2 regions of the Cohnella sp. GCM10012308 genome follow, and region 2 is predicted to be linked to the other one. Evidence: a T-box and tRNA genes for the amino acid it is inferred to sense, from the RefSeq annotation. Region 2 holds a T-box; the other holds one or more tRNA genes.
What was found. A T-box is a leader RNA that pairs with one kind of tRNA and senses whether it is charged. The one in region 2 lies ahead of ACFOTD_RS03625 (valine--tRNA ligase), so its partner is inferred to be a tRNA-Val.
Positions count from the first base shown of each region.

Region 1: it has a tRNA-Val gene. The T-box ahead of ACFOTD_RS03625 (valine--tRNA ligase) is inferred to sense a tRNA for this amino acid. The anticodon was not compared.

Region 1 covers NZ_JBHRYU010000001.1:498,777-506,225, forward strand. Annotated here, with positions in the region: tRNA gene ACFOTD_RS02320 (tRNA-Val) at 144-219, shown strand; gene ACFOTD_RS02325 (hypothetical protein) at 427-849, shown strand; tRNA gene ACFOTD_RS02330 (tRNA-Val) at 980-1,055, shown strand; gene ACFOTD_RS02335 (acyltransferase family protein) at 1,184-2,359, shown strand; gene ACFOTD_RS02340 (S-layer homology domain-containing protein) at 2,510-3,439, shown strand; gene ACFOTD_RS02345 (uracil-DNA glycosylase) at 3,508-4,260, opposite strand; gene dat (D-amino-acid transaminase) at 4,351-5,196, shown strand; gene ACFOTD_RS02355 (hypothetical protein) at 5,243-5,410, opposite strand; gene ACFOTD_RS02360 (YdhK family protein) at 5,632-6,162, shown strand; gene ACFOTD_RS02365 (KGG domain-containing protein) at 6,308-6,517, opposite strand; tRNA gene ACFOTD_RS02370 (tRNA-Leu) at 6,791-6,865, opposite strand; gene ACFOTD_RS02375 (hypothetical protein) at 7,233-7,449, shown strand, end outside.
Region 2 covers NZ_JBHRYU010000002.1:67,005-74,453, forward strand. Annotated here, with positions in the region: gene murC (UDP-N-acetylmuramate--L-alanine ligase) at 1-597, opposite strand, end outside; gene ACFOTD_RS03620 (bifunctional folylpolyglutamate synthase/dihydrofolate synthase) at 605-2,035, opposite strand; gene ACFOTD_RS03625 (valine--tRNA ligase) at 2,053-4,704, opposite strand; T-box leader at 4,847-5,093, opposite strand; gene ACFOTD_RS03630 (LysM peptidoglycan-binding domain-containing protein) at 5,362-6,951, opposite strand; gene hemL (glutamate-1-semialdehyde 2,1-aminomutase) at 7,212-7,449, opposite strand, start outside.

The DNA.
Region 1 (7,449 bases), on a different contig from region 2:
CATACTAGCCTTAGTTGCCGGTATTCCCAGTTTACGCGGCGATTAAGCGAATCATCCCGAAGCGGCGAAAATTCAAACGAAAAAAGTTATTGACTTCGATAGCTTGTCTTGCTATTATATAAAAGTCCTTCCGATTCCGATACGATCTGATAGCTCAGCTGGGAGAGCACTACCTTGACAGGGTAGGGGTCACAGGTTCGATCCCTGTTCAGATCACCATACTTTTCAATGACAGAAGCCTTGCGTTGCAGGGCTTCTTTTTATTTTCATTTCACCTTCTCTCTTCATCTCTCTTCTTTTTTCGTTTTATACGGCGCCTCCCTTCGTTCACGCTCCACCGCGGTCGATTTTTCCTGCCATTTCTTTTCACCCCGTTTAAAGTCAGGCTCTCCTGCTCACAATAACATCCGAAGGAGGGAATTCACCATGTTAAAAACTTCTCGCCGCAACGCGCTGCTCGCAGCGACGCTGCTGCTGGCGCTCGCCTCCCCCACGATGGCAGGCAAGGCCAGTGCCGAGACTCCGGCCGGAAGCGATCCCGCAGTCTCCCGGCAGTCTCAAACGCCCGCTGCTGCCGCGCCGGTACCGAACGCAGAACGCGTGCACCGCGAAGGTCATCACCACGGCCGCAAGCACCAGCGCCGCCTGAACGACATGGCCGAGGTTCTGGGCATGACGCCGGCTCAGTTGATCGACGAGCTCAAGAAAGGCAAGTCGATCGCCCAGATCGGCAAAACCAAAGGCATGAGCGAGGATCAGCTGATCGACAAGCTGCTCGATAAGGAACGCGTCCACCTCAAGCAGCAAGTCAACCGCTCCTGGACTGCCGAAGCCAAAAAAAATACGTAATGCGGCCGCCTCCAAATCGCGGGTCGGCGATCAGTCGACTCGCCGATTTGGAGCTTCGAATATTTTTTTTCAAAAACACTTTACACGGCGATAATCTTCCTCTATAATCAATCAAGTCGCCACCAAACATGATCTGATAGCTCAGCTGGGAGAGCACTACCTTGACAGGGTAGGGGTCACAGGTTCGATCCCTGTTCAGATCACCATACTTAACGACACAGAGTTCTCGATTCGATCGAGAGCTCTTTTTTATTTTCGAATCGCAAACCAGCGTTGACAATCTTCGGAAAATGATACAAAATGTATCCATCATCTCTTCGGAGGAGCTTACTTAATGAAAAATCGTTACTTACAATTGGATGCGCTTAGAGGGTTAGCCGCGGCGATTGTCCTGCTTGGGCATGTTTACGCGGTTCATGCGGAGCATTCGACATGGGAAACCCTGCTCTTCGACTCCCCCTTTTCCCCATTCGCTTTTCTTTTGAACGGGCATGCGGCCGTCATCTTCTTTTTCGTGCTCAGCGGCTTCGTCCTCTCCCTGCCCATTCTCGGCAGCCGGAAGGTCGCTTACGGCAGCTATATCGTGAAACGTTTTTTCAGAATATATGTGCCCTATATCATAAGTATCGCGGCTGCAATACCTTTGCTGGCCTTCGCCCCCAAATTCCAAAGCGACCTGTTCGCGCCCGCATACAATGCCAATTGGACGCATTCGCTCACCGCCAAAGAAATCGTCAATCATGCGATCGCGATCGGCCCTTTTAGAACCGTCGATTTGAACGGCGTAATCTGGACGCTCGTCCATGAAATGCGGATCTCGATTGTCTTCCCTTTCGTTGTCTTGATCTTAATGGCCCGTAAATGGGGAGCAACCTTAATGGCGCTTCCGGCGCTATCCGTATTGTCCGCACTGACGATCTCATATGCCCATATCAACGCAGGCGACACGCTTCATTACTTGTGCTTCTTTATTCTCGGCATGCTCATCGCCAAATACAAAAGCGAGCTCATCGATTTTATCGGCAGACGCCTCGCGCATATCCGTTGGGCTTTATGGATCGCCGGTTTTGTCGTTTATAATTACAGTTATTTCGTCGCGAAAAGTCTGGCAGGCGTCCAAGCGACGTTCCCTTATGGTTGGATGGCCGGAGACTACTTGTATGCTGTCGGCGTGTGCGCCCTTCTCGTCTTGTCCCTCTCATCGCCCCGGGCAACCTTTTGGCTTACGCGCAAAACGCCTGTTTTTCTCGGTAAAATTTCGTTTAGCCTGTATTTGTACCACTTCCTGATCCTGCTCTCCTTTATGCATTATTTCTATGGCCGCGCCTCATTTTATCTCTTACTCCCTTCGGCGGTCGCCATATCCTTCGCCGCGGGTTACCTGGGCTATAAATTTATCGAGCTGCCATCAATCGAGCTGGGCAGACGAATCGCAGGCAAGTTCAACGGCGGGACGAAGAACAGGGTCCGGCTTCGAAATGACGGGAAAGAAAATCAAGCCGCAGTCTGAGGTCCAATGTAGATATAGCTTTATTTCATGACCGCTAGCGACCTGAAGCCCTTGAGGCTTCCTTTTTATTTGCTGCAACCTTTCGCCGCACGCTTGCGTTTGAGTGGTTGACCGTTCGGGAAAAACAATCCATACAAGGAGGACACGATTATGAAAAAATCGTACAAGAGCTTGTTCGTTCTACTCGCCGTTTTGCTGTTCACCCTGTCCGCAAGCGGCTCCGCGTTCGCCTTCAACGATATTGACAAGGACGCCGGCAAAAGCTACATCGAGCAGCTTCAAAAGAAAGGCCTGATCAAAGGCGACGGCAGCGGGATGTTCAAGCCGAAAAGCGCGCTTACTGCGCAATCGGCCGTCTTGCTTATCGTGAACGGCTTCGGGCTCAACATCGACAACATCCGCTTTATCAAGGAGCCCAAAGCAAGCGACTTCTTTACGAAGGTCAAGGACGACGCGTATTATGCCAAAGCCTTTATCATCGCCAACCTGAACGGCCTCGAGATCCCGCGCGACATCGACCCGAACGGCAAAGTCACGCGCGAGCAATTCGCGCACTGGATTTTTAAGGCGATCAGCAAGAAGGGCGATTATGCCTGGATCGAAATGTACCAAACGTTCAAGGACGAAGATAAGGTCACGAAAGGCTACATGGATAGCGTCCAAAAGCTTCTCGTCGGCAAAATCGCGTCTCTCGACAACGGGAAGTTCCGTCCGAAGGACGCCATCACCCGCAGCGAAGCCGCGGTCATCCTCGCCAAGGCGCTCGCGTTCGTCAAAAACACGCAGCCCGTGCCGCCTGCGGAGCCCGAGCAACCAGCCTCTCCGCTGACTGAAGTTAAGCTGACGACCGAAGCGTACGGCAGCGAAGCGACGAAGGTCACGATCTCCGCCCAAGCACCGCATCCTGGCTACGGCATCGAGATCACGAACGTTGCGTTTAAGGATAAGCAGGCAATCGTAACCTATCGGGTCGTCAAGCCCGATCCGGAGAAATTCTATCCGCAAGTGATTACGACCGTCAGCGCGTCCGTCTATGTAAGCAACGCCTACACCCCCGTTCTCGGCGGCGCGGCGAAATAGTACCATTCCGTACAAAAGAGCCGCCCGGGAATCCCCCGACGGCTCTTCGTTTTTTTGCATGCAGCGATTTATTCCCGCCCGGTCGTATCGATTCTCTCCGCCGACGCCGCCGTCTCCCGGCGCATAAGCTCCCGCTCTCCAGCCGCCAGCTCGGGCACGCACCAATCGATCGGCTCAAGACCGGCTTGCTCCAGGTATTCGTTCGCTTTGGAGAAAGGCCGGCTGCCAAAAAAGCCGTTATGGGCGGACAAGGGGCTCGGATGCGCCGAAGCGATCACGAAATGCTTGCGATTATCGATAAATGCCGCCTTTTTCTGCGCATGGCTACCCCACAAGATGAACACGAGAGGCTCCTCCCGCTCGTTCAACGCCGCTACGACGGCGTCGGTGAACCTCTCCCAGCCTAGCCCCTTATGAGAGTTGGCCTCGCCTTCCCGCACCGTTAGTACCGCGTTGAGCAGCAGGACGCCCTGCTTCGCCCAATACGACAAATTGCCGTGGGGTGGAACCGGGCATCCGAGGTCGCTCTGAAGCTCCTTGAAAATATTGCGAAGCGACGGCGGCTGCTTCACGCCCGGCAGTACGGAAAAGCTGAGACCGTGCGCCTGCCCCGCACCGTGATATGGATCCTGCCCCAGGATGACCACCTTCGCATCCCGATAGGAAGTCAGATGAAGCGCCTCGAAAATATGGTGCATGTCCGGGAAGACCGTCCGCTCGCGGTACTCGGCCGCCAATTGCGTTTTTAACGTTTTATAATAGGGTTTGCCCAATTCGGGCTGTAGCAGGGACTCCCAATCGTTTTTGAACACCGCTGGCATGAGGCACGCCTCCTGATTTATGATAGCTATGAAGCGATTCTATTATATCAGAATCGATCTGTTCGCCCAAAAGGAAAAGGAGCTGCGCCCATGACTTCGATCTACTGGCACGACAACGCATTCCTGCCCGAGGAGGAAGTGCGAATCTCGCCGCATGACCGCGGCTATAATTTCGGAGACGGCATCTACGAGGTGTTCCGCGTTTATGGCGGCCACTTGTTCGAGGCCGAAGCGCACTTCGAGCGGCTGCGGCTCAGCGCAGAAGGACTTAAGCTGGCGCTGCCCTGGGGAATCGACGGACTGCGTGCGGCAATGTTCGAGTTAGTGGAGCGGAACGCGCTGTCCGAAGGCACGGTATATTTGCAAATCACGCGCGGCGCCGCCCCGCGCAACCATCTCTTCCCTGCCGGCGCCGCCCCCGTCGCGCTCGCTTATACGCGGGAGGTATCGCGTCCCGTTCAAACGATGGATCAAGGGATATCGGTCGTCACGCTCGAGGATATCCGCTGGCTGCACTGCAACTACAAGACGCTTAACCTGCTGGCCAACGTACTCGCGAAGCAGGAAGCGGCGGACCGCGGAGCCGCGGATGCCGTTCTGCACCGGGGCGGCACCGTTACCGAAAGCAGCGCTTCTAACGTTATGATCGTCAAAGACGGCACGGTTATTACGCATCCCGCGAACAACCTGATTCTGCACGGCGTCACGCGCGCCGTGGCGCTTCACCTGGCGCTGGACGCGGAGATCCCTACCCAGGAGCGCCCCTTTTCTCTGGACGAGTTATACGAGGCCGACGAGGCGTTCGTGACGGGCACGACCGTGGAGATCACGCCGATCGTAGCCGTGGACGGCCGCGAGGTGGGAGACGGCAAACCGGGCCCGATCACGCGCAGGCTGCAGCGCGAGTTCGCAGCCGCCATCGGACTGGGGCAATAATAAACGGCTCCGCCGCGCATCAAGCGCGAACGGAGCCGTTCCTTTATTAAACCTCGATGCTGAATACGACATACCGGTTCAGCTGCTTCTCATCCTTCTCCGCCTTCTCCACGACCCTGTAAGAATCGGCGCCCTCTTCCTGAATGACGAAGTACGACCGCTCGTGCTCCCTGAACAGTTTTTTGGCCAGATCGATCGCATATTGCTTCATCATGCCGTAATACCCCGCTTCCTCTTCACTTCGCAAAGGACTGCTTATTCATTACCCTTTCATCAATTCAACGCCGGAGTCGGATTTCCTGCCGGAATTAAAGGATGCGAGCATGAACCGTTTGCAATTGAATTTGCAATTGAATTTGCAATTGAATTAAAAATGCATTTTAATATACCCATGCAGGGTATGGTATATTATAGTTAAAAAAGGAGACGTACATGATGAAAAAACGGTTGGTTATCCTCGGTTTATCAGCTTCACTCGCATTAAGCGGCTGCGCGAACGGCGATGTCGAGGGCGGCATGAAAGGCATGCACCACCAGTCACATTCCAGTTCTACAATCATTCCGAACTTAAAGGAAGCGCATGCCCCGGCGTTCCCGGTCGGAAGCAAGATTACGATTCATTCCGATCATATGGAAGGGATGAACGGCGCCCAAGGGACCGTTTCCGGTGCGTACGCAACAACGATATACGCGGTAACCTACAAGCCATCCAAGGGCGGCAAGACCGTGCACGAGCACAAGTGGGTCATCCAGGAAGAGATAAAAGATGCTGGCGGGAAACCCTACGCCCCCGGCGATACGGTCATCTTAAACACAGACCATATGGCAGGCATGATGGGCGCCAAGGCCACCATCGATCTCGCCGTGGAGGGGACGGTCTATTCAGTAGACTACCAACCGACCTCCGGCGAAAATACGGTAAAAGATCATCGTTGGGTAACGGAAGACGAATTGTTCGCCGGATAAATTCATCACCGGTTTAAATTGAGCTCGAACTTATTCAGACGTTTTCGGCAAAATAGCAAAGCGCCGAATGCGGAGGCCGCATTCAGCGCTTTGCAGGTCATGCTATTTTACGATTGCTTGCATCCATTCACATTGGATCGTTCGATCAGGAGCGTCCGCCTTTGCGGCCTGCCTCTTCGCGGCTCATGCCGTCGCGATCGTCGCTTTGGCTGCGGTTGTTGCTGCCGCCGCGGGCTTCGCCGCCCTTTTCTCCGATTTCTTGGTAAAAGTCCCTGTCATGCGCCCTTGAAGTTGCTTCTCCACCCATACGTCCTGCTTCCTCGCGGCTCATCTTGTTGTCGTCGTTGCGTGCCATTCAGAATCACTCCTTTGGGTTTATCGGGCTTGCCTGCCCACGGTATATGTACCCGTCCCAGGTGAGCCTAAACGAAAAATGAGAGCTTTCTAACGACCATTTGTCGGGTGTGACCGGATGTAACGCAAACGAAAACGCTCCATTTCATGCAGTCGCGAGATACGCGAATGAACGAAATGGAGCGTGTTGATAGTCGTATGTAGGATTGCATTCGTACCGTAAGACTTCCGTTGTCGACAACGTCAACCCCAGCAGTCTATTAAAACAAAATGCCGAGGACGGGGGTCGAACCCGTACGATGGTCACCCATCGCAGGATTTTAAGTCCTGTGCGTCTGCCAATTCCGATAAAAGCTTGATAATACTCCATCTAACTACTTATCTTTTCACTAGCAACACAGGATCAAATAATAACGCTCCATATTTTTACTGAAATCATGTGTGCTACTTTTACAGTTTAAATGCGCTTTTTCATATTGTCAATTATCACTTGGAGTAGCCTTATTGGGTAAAGGGTGCTAGTCCACTATCCCGAGGTCCTCTAAATAACTCTGATTCATACCCTTTCTTCTATAAAATTTAATAATTACTTTATTTATTATATTATGGAATGAGGTCTATTATAATTACACTATTATATACTGCGTTTGGTATTATTTACTTTTTATTCTAGTTGATATATAATCACCTTGACTTAATAAAACGTGGGGGTTTTTATGATTAATAAATATTTAATAGCACCTTGTTTATTGGTTATCGATGAATTTAATTTTAAATTTGAAGGTGCATCAAGAAATAGAATAAAGGAATTTGCAGATCTAGAATTTAGTGAAGCTAATTTATCGCACATGTTGGGTGGACACTTTGGTCGTATGGCAAACTACAATTATCAGAACCGTGATCTCGTTATTAAACAAAAAGATTTTATGATTG
Region 2 (7,449 bases):
GTAAGCCGCCTTGAGCTTGCCGAAGTCCCCGTCGTAGTTCTCGAGATGGTCCGCCTCGATGTTCGTGACGACGGCTACCGCGGGCTCGTACTGGAGGAACGAACCGTCACTCTCGTCCGCTTCGGCCACGACGTGATCGCCTTTGCCGGCTTTTGCGTTCGTGCCGACGTTCACGATCTCCCCCCCGATAATATAAGTGGGATCCAGACCCGACAGCTCCATGACGAGCGCGATCATCGAGGAGGTCGTCGTCTTGCCGTGCGCGCCGGCTACCGCGATGCCGGTGCGGCTGTTGAGCAGCCGTGCCAGCATCTGCGCGCGGTGGAGCGTCGGAATGTTCAGGCTCTCCGCCTCCACGCGCTCTACGTTGTCCCGCGCCAGCGCGGTCGAATAAACGACGAGATTGGCGCCACGGACGTTGCCGGGTTCGTGCCCGATGTAGATTTCGGCCCCTTTGCTGGCCAGTTTGTCCGTCAATTCCTGCCGGGCTACGTCCGACCCGGTCACATGATAGCCCATTTCCAGCATTACTCTGGCAATGGCGCTCATCCCGTAGCCGCCGATACCGATAAAATGTACGTGTTCAGCCGTTGCCAACGACGCTTCACCAGCCTTTGTCAGAAGTCTTGCGTTCGAGCAGCCATGAGCGGACATCCGCGATTAAATAAAGGGTGCCCGTCACGAGTGTCAACGTACTTTCCTCGGGATCGGCGGCCGCGAGGCTTTGTATTTTTTCGAGCGCTTTGCGCCAATCCGGTTCAACGATGACGGATGCCGCGCCGACCGCATCCCGCCCCGCACGCCGGGCGACGTCCGCCAGCGCTTCAGCCCCCATCTTGCGATGATGGTCCGGTTCCGTAACGACAAGCGTACTCACCATTGGTAGTATATGCCTTAATGCGTCTTCATGATTCTTGTTGGGCATCATGGCGATCAGCACATTGAGCTTATCGCGCGGATACCCCTGACGCAGCGCCTCGGCCAATGCGGCCATGCCTTCGGGATTGTGCGCGCCGTCAAGCAGAATCCGAGGCTCGCGGCTGACGAGTTCCAGCCTGCCGGGCCAAGACGCCCGGCTTAGCCCTTCCCTCAAGTCGGCCTCGTCGACGATAAGCGCATAGTATGTCCGCAGCACGTCGATCGCCATGATGACGGCAGCCGCATTGGTCTGTTGATGCGGACCGGCCAAGCCGATCCGTACCTCGCCGAGTCCCCTGAACAGATTCCGAAAATCGAAGGCTTGCGCTTCTTCTTGCGTGCCGCGATTTTCGTAGGAAAACTGATCGCCCAACTGATATAGCGTCGCTTGGCGCGAGACGGCGGTCTCTTTAATGATCGCGGCCGCCTCAGGCGCAAGCGCAGTCGATACGACAGGAACGCCAGCTTTGACGATGCCTGCCTTTTCCCGGGCAATGTCCGCAAGCGTATCGCCCAAAAGATCCATATGGTCATGCCCGACGTTCGTAATGATGCTGACGACCGGCGTGACGACGTTGGTCACGTCGAGGCGCCCGCCCAGCCCCGTCTCCCACACGACATAATCCGGAAAAGTCACCGTCGCGTAGTAGAGAATCGCCATGGCCGTCGTCAGCTCAAAGGCCGTCAGCGGCCCCCATTCGGAATCCGCCAACGCGTCCGAGAGCGGCTTCAGCCGGTTCGCAAGACGAACGATGACCTCGTCCGGCATCGCTTCGCCGTTGTAATCGATACGATCCGCGAATGAAGTAAGGTATGGCGACGTGAACAATCCGACGTCATAACCGCTCTGCCGCAAGACCGAGGCCAGCATCGCGCATACGGAGCCTTTGCCGTTCGTGCCCGCCACATGGATGAATCTGAGACGGCGGTGCGGGTGGTTCAGCTTTTCCAGCAGCAGCTCCATCCGCTCGAGACCCGGCTTGATGCCGACGACCGGCGCAAGGCCGGAGATCCAGCCGACCGCCTCGGCGGCGGTACGGAAGGAAGCTACTCCGCCGTCTCCGGCGGCTGTCAGGTCATGAGCGTTCTGAGATGACGCGTCTTGCGAAGTTGTCATGCCTGCGCTCGCCTCCATTAGTTTTTAAGCTCTTCGATCCGTGCCAGCACTTTGTCGCGCTTGTCGCGATAGTCGGCGCCTTTCGCGCGCTCCTGCTCGACGACGTTGGCTGGCGCCTTCGCGATATAGCCTTCGTTCGCCAGCTTTTTCTCAACGCGGTCGACCTCGGCGTTCAGCGAAGCGAGCTCCTTGGTCAGCCGCGCGATCTCCTGACCGATATCGATCAGGCCGGCGATCGGCAGATACAGCTCGACGCCCGTCACGATGGCGGTCATTGCCTTCTCCGGCGCGGCGAGGCTTGCGTCCAGCGTCAGGCTCGACGTATTGCAGAACCTCCGCAGATACTCTTCGTTGCGCTTCAGGATGCCCGCGGACGCTTCAGTCGTCGGCTTCGCGAGCAGTTCTACTTTTTTGCCCGGCGTTACGCCGACCTCGGCGCGCACGTTGCGCACCGCGCGGATCGCGTCCATGAGCAGTCCCATCTCTTGAACCGCCTCTGGCGCGTCGAACGCGGCGTCGTAGGCCGGCCAGGCTGCGAGCGTAATCGTCTCGCCAGCTTCGTGAGGCAGATGCTGCCAGATCTCTTCCGACAAATAAGGCATGAACGGATGCAGCAGGCGCAGCGTACGATCCAGCACATAGGCGATGACCGATTGCGTACTCGCCTTAGCGGCAGCTTCTTCCCCGTACAGCGTGAGCTTGGCGAACTCGATGTACCAGTCGCACAGATCGTCCCAGATGAAGTTGTAAAGAAGACGTCCCGTCTCGCCGAACTCGTACGTTTCCATAAGGCGGGTCACGTCGCGCGCCGTCTCGTGGAACCGGTGCAGAATCCAACGGTCCGCCGTAGACAGGCTGCCGGTCAGATCGATATTTTCTACCTTGAAGCCCTCAAGATTCATCAAGGCAAAGCGAGAAGCGTTCCAGATCTTGTTGGCGAAGTTGCGCGCCTGCTCGACCTTCTCCCAGCGAAAACGAAGATCCTGTCCAGGCGTGTTGCCCGTGGACAGCATGTAGCGCATCGCGTCGGCGCCGTATTTCTCGATAACTTCGAACGGATCTACGCCGTTGCCGAGCGATTTGGACATCTTGCGGCCCTCGGCATCGCGTACGAGACCATGGATGAGCACGTCCTTGAACGGCGACTCTCCCGTGAACTCCAGCGCGGTGAAAATCATCCGGGCGACCCAGAAATAAATAATGTCGTAGCCCGTAACGAGCACGTCCGTCGGATAGTAACGCTTGAGGTCCTCGGTGCTTTCCGGCCAGCCGAGCGTCGAGAACGGCCATAGCGCCGAGCTGAACCACGTGTCCAGCACGTCCTCGTCCTGCACCCAGCCTTCGCCTTCGGGCGCCTCCGTGCCAACGTAGATCTCGTCCGTGCCTTCCTTGTACCAGGCCGGGATGCGGTGTCCCCACCAGAGCTGGCGGGAAATGCACCAGTCGCGTACGTTCTCGATCCAGTGCAGATAAATTTTCTCGAAGCGATCCGGCACGAAGTTGACGCCATTGCCCGAGCGCTGCGCATTGATCGCGGCTTCGGCGAGCGGCTTCATGGAGACGAACCACTGCGTCGAAAGGTAAGGCTCGACGACGGCGCCGCTGCGCTCGCTGTGGCCGACCTGGTGAACGTGATCCTCGATCCGGATCAGGACGCCTTGCTCCTGCAGGTCCTTGACGATCGCCTTGCGGCAGTCGGCGCGGTCCATACCCTCGTACGGGCCGGCCTGATCGTTCATCCGTCCGCTCTCGTCCATGACGATGATCTGCGGCAGATCGTGGCGGGCGCCGACCTCGAAGTCGTTGGGGTCGTGCGCCGGCGTAATCTTGACGGCACCGCTGCCGAACTCCTTGTCGACATACTCGTCGCCGACGACCGGAATCTCGCGTCCGACGATCGGGAGCCGGAGCATCTTGCCGATGAGGTGCTTGTAACGCTCGTCCTCGGGATGCACGGCTACCGCCGTATCGCCCAGCATCGTCTCGGGCCGCGTCGTCGCGACCGTCAGATGTCCGCTGCCGTCCGCGAGCGGGTACTGCAGATGGTAGAGATGGCCGTTCACTTCTTTGTATTCGACTTCAATGTCCGAGAGCGCGGTCTTGGCGGCCGGATCCCAGTTGATGATACGCTTGCCGCGGTAGATCAAGCCCTTGTCGTAAAGGCGCTTGAACACCTCGCGAACCGCCTTGGACAATCCTTCGTCAAGCGTGAAACGCTCGCGGGAGTAGTCCAGGCTGAGGCCCATTTTGGACCATTGCTTGCGGATCGAGCCCGCGTACTGCTCCTTCCAGTCCCAGACGCGCTCAAGGAACTTCTCGCGTCCGAGATCGTAACGGGACAGCCCCTCCTCGCGAAGCTTGCTCTCCACCTTCGTCTGCGTGGCGATGCCCGCGTGGTCCGTACCCGGCACCCATAGCGCGTCGAAGCCCTGCATCCTTTTGAAACGAATGAGGATATCCTGCAGCGTCAGATCGAGCGCATGGCCGATATGCAGCATGCCCGTCACGTTGGGCGGCGGGATGACGATCGTGTATTTGGGCGCATCCGGTCTAGAGCCGGCTTTGAAAAATCCGCCTTCAAGCCAAGCCTCGTACCATTTCTGCTCGGCACCGGTCGGGTCGTACGTAGTTGGCAGTTCAAGGGGTTTGTTTTGATTGATGTCGCTCATTAGTTCACAACCTCCAGGGACGTGGATCAGACGATTGGCGATCGGCCTTCGGCACTTCGCGCCCCGTTCGAACAGGGACGGCGCCGCCGAAGCGCGCTCGGGTTCAGGGCGAGACCCCGAAAAAAAGCAAAAACCTCCCGCCGCAAAGGACGAAAGGTTGAACTTCCGTGGTACCACCTTCATTCCGCATCTTCCATCCGGACAACATGCGGCTCTCGAACGCAAGATAACGGCTGCGGCCGTCCCGTTCTACGGCGTGCTCGGTTCGAACGGGAAACTCCAGGGCGACTTCGGCAGCTTACTACCTGCGGAACCTCGCAGCGCTGCAATGCAGCGGTTCCGCTCTCTGAAGGGTACGACTGCTTACTGATCCCTATCCATGTCTTATTTCCCTATCATACCCGTACGGCTACATGCAGTCAACCTGTGGCGGCAGCGGCGGGAGCGGACGAGGCGAGCGACTCGGACCGGACGTGAGCGGGACTCGGGCCGGACGGCGAGCCATTGGAACCGGACGGGCGAGCGACTCGTGTGAAGAGACTGCGGGTTCGGGCGAGGAAAGGACTGGACGGGACTCGGACGAGGCGAGGGGCCGAGCGGGCGGAACGCGAAGACGCCCTGCGGCCAAGGCGGCCGCAGGGCGAACTGCTTCTTTGCTTAAGGGATATAGAGCACTTGCCCTTCCGCCAGATGCGGATCGGGAAGCCTATTGTACAGCTGCAGCTCGCGGGACTGCAGCTGGTACTTGCCCGCGATGCCGTCGAGCGTATCCTCGCACTGTACGATCACCATTTTCACCTTGCGAAACGATTGGCCCGCGTCCTTGGCGAGGAACAGGCGCGTCCATTCGATCTCGTCTCCCGTGGCACGGTTATTTTGCAGATTCTCGGGCGGCGCGGCTAGCCTCGCTTCTTCGGCCGCCTTCAGACCGGCCTCTCGAATCGCTCCCTTATCGCCCAGCTGAGACAGGATGCCGACGCCAAAAGCCGACTCCGCCCCGCTCGGCCCCTTGCCGGACAATCCCAGCTTCGGTCCGGCCGGGTCCGGCTGGCGTTGCTCATACTTGGACGCGTCGTCCGCTTCGGCCGCTTCCGTCTGATCCTGCGCAACTGCGTCGCTCTCGACGCCGGGCCACGCGGGAGGCGCAGAGATATTCGTCTCGTATACCTGCGGGTAAGTGGGAGGCTCGGACTGCGGAGGAACGGTCTCGGCTGGCGCGATAAACTCCGCCGGCTCCTCCTCGAGACGCTGATAGGCGAGCAGCCGCTCCCAAGCTTCGGCTTCTTCCCGCCTGTCCCGCTCTTCCTCCAACTGCCTGTTGCGCTCCGCCTGCGCAGATGCCTCAAACGCATCATGCTCGGCTTTTTCCCGCTCCGCAAGCTCGTACGCGCGGGCTTCCTCGGCAGCGCGTGCCTCGGCCTCCGCCCTTGTCGCTTCGGCGAGCTGCCGCTCCAGCGCCTCGGCGGCGACCTGAGCGAGCTCCTGCTGCCGGAGCAGCGCCTCCTCGCGAGCGCGCGCCTCGGCTTCGGCGCGCGCACGCTGCTGCTCGTACCAGACCGGCGATGCGGCCGCATCCTGAGCGGCGCCCGGATCCGTCCAAGCAGGCGGCAAGTATACCGGCCCGGGCTGCGAATAGACCGGCGCTTGAGGTTGGTTGCCCGCGGAAAAAGAGGCTTCCGTCCGACCTGCTTCCGGCGCCCCGCCAAAAGTCTCGCTCTCCCTGGCTTCCTCCGCCTGTTCGAAAGCAAAATCGCCAAGCGGCGGCAGCGCGAAGGCTTGGCTGACTTCGTCGCGCCGATCCGCTTCAGGCGCCGACACTCGCTCCGGCGCGTCGTGCGCGACCGTAAATTCGTCCTCGCGCCATGCCGGCGCTTCGCGAGCTTCCGTCTGCACGCCCCGCAAGCCGAGCACGCCCGTCACGTTCAGCGAGCGCTCGGTGAGCAGATCGACGTCGAAGTGGTCGATCTCGACGTCCAGCTCTTCCAGCTGGCGCACGCGGCTCTGCGGCAAGGAGATTTCGACCGGGATGCGATGCTCCAGCGTGCCCGCCGCCTCTGCCTCTCCGATTGACCGGTAAGTACCGCTGAGCAGCAAATATCCCCGCAGCAGCACGCTATCTTCCTGTTCCAACGCCTCGATGTGCGGCGACAGCTCGATCTCCTCGAGCGTGTCGATGGACAAGGCATCGCTGGCCAGCTGCACCCGTTCATAAATATCGAATCTCAATCCGTTCGACGATTCCGTCACGACAGGTCTCCCCCTCTCGGCATAGAGTCCCTGCTTCCCCGGCAGCAACGGCCGCTTCGCTGCAAAGGGCAGCAACAGCCGTATGCCTGACTTGCGATTCCAAGATCTCCGTCGTCGACGCGAAGAGGCCGGTTCAAGCCCCTGTTCCCGCGTGCCCTGGAGCATCCGCTGCCCGAACCGCCCGGAGGCAGGCTTCACTCCCTATCTATCTATATGCTCTAAAAAGGTGGGCATGCCTATGGACTTCCGGGTCGTCCGGATTAAAACTTGCCGAGTGCAGCGCGGTGCGCCGCGATCGTCTCGTCGATGTCGTCCTCGCTATGCGCGATGGACAGGAACCAGCCCTCGAATTGGGAAGGCGGCAGGTTGACGCCCTGATCGAGCATTCTGCCGAACAACGTCTTAAATCGTTCCGTGTTCGATTGCTTCGCCGTCTCGAAGTTGATGACCTGCTTGTCCGTAAGGAACGGGCAGACCATCGAGCCGACGCGGTTGATC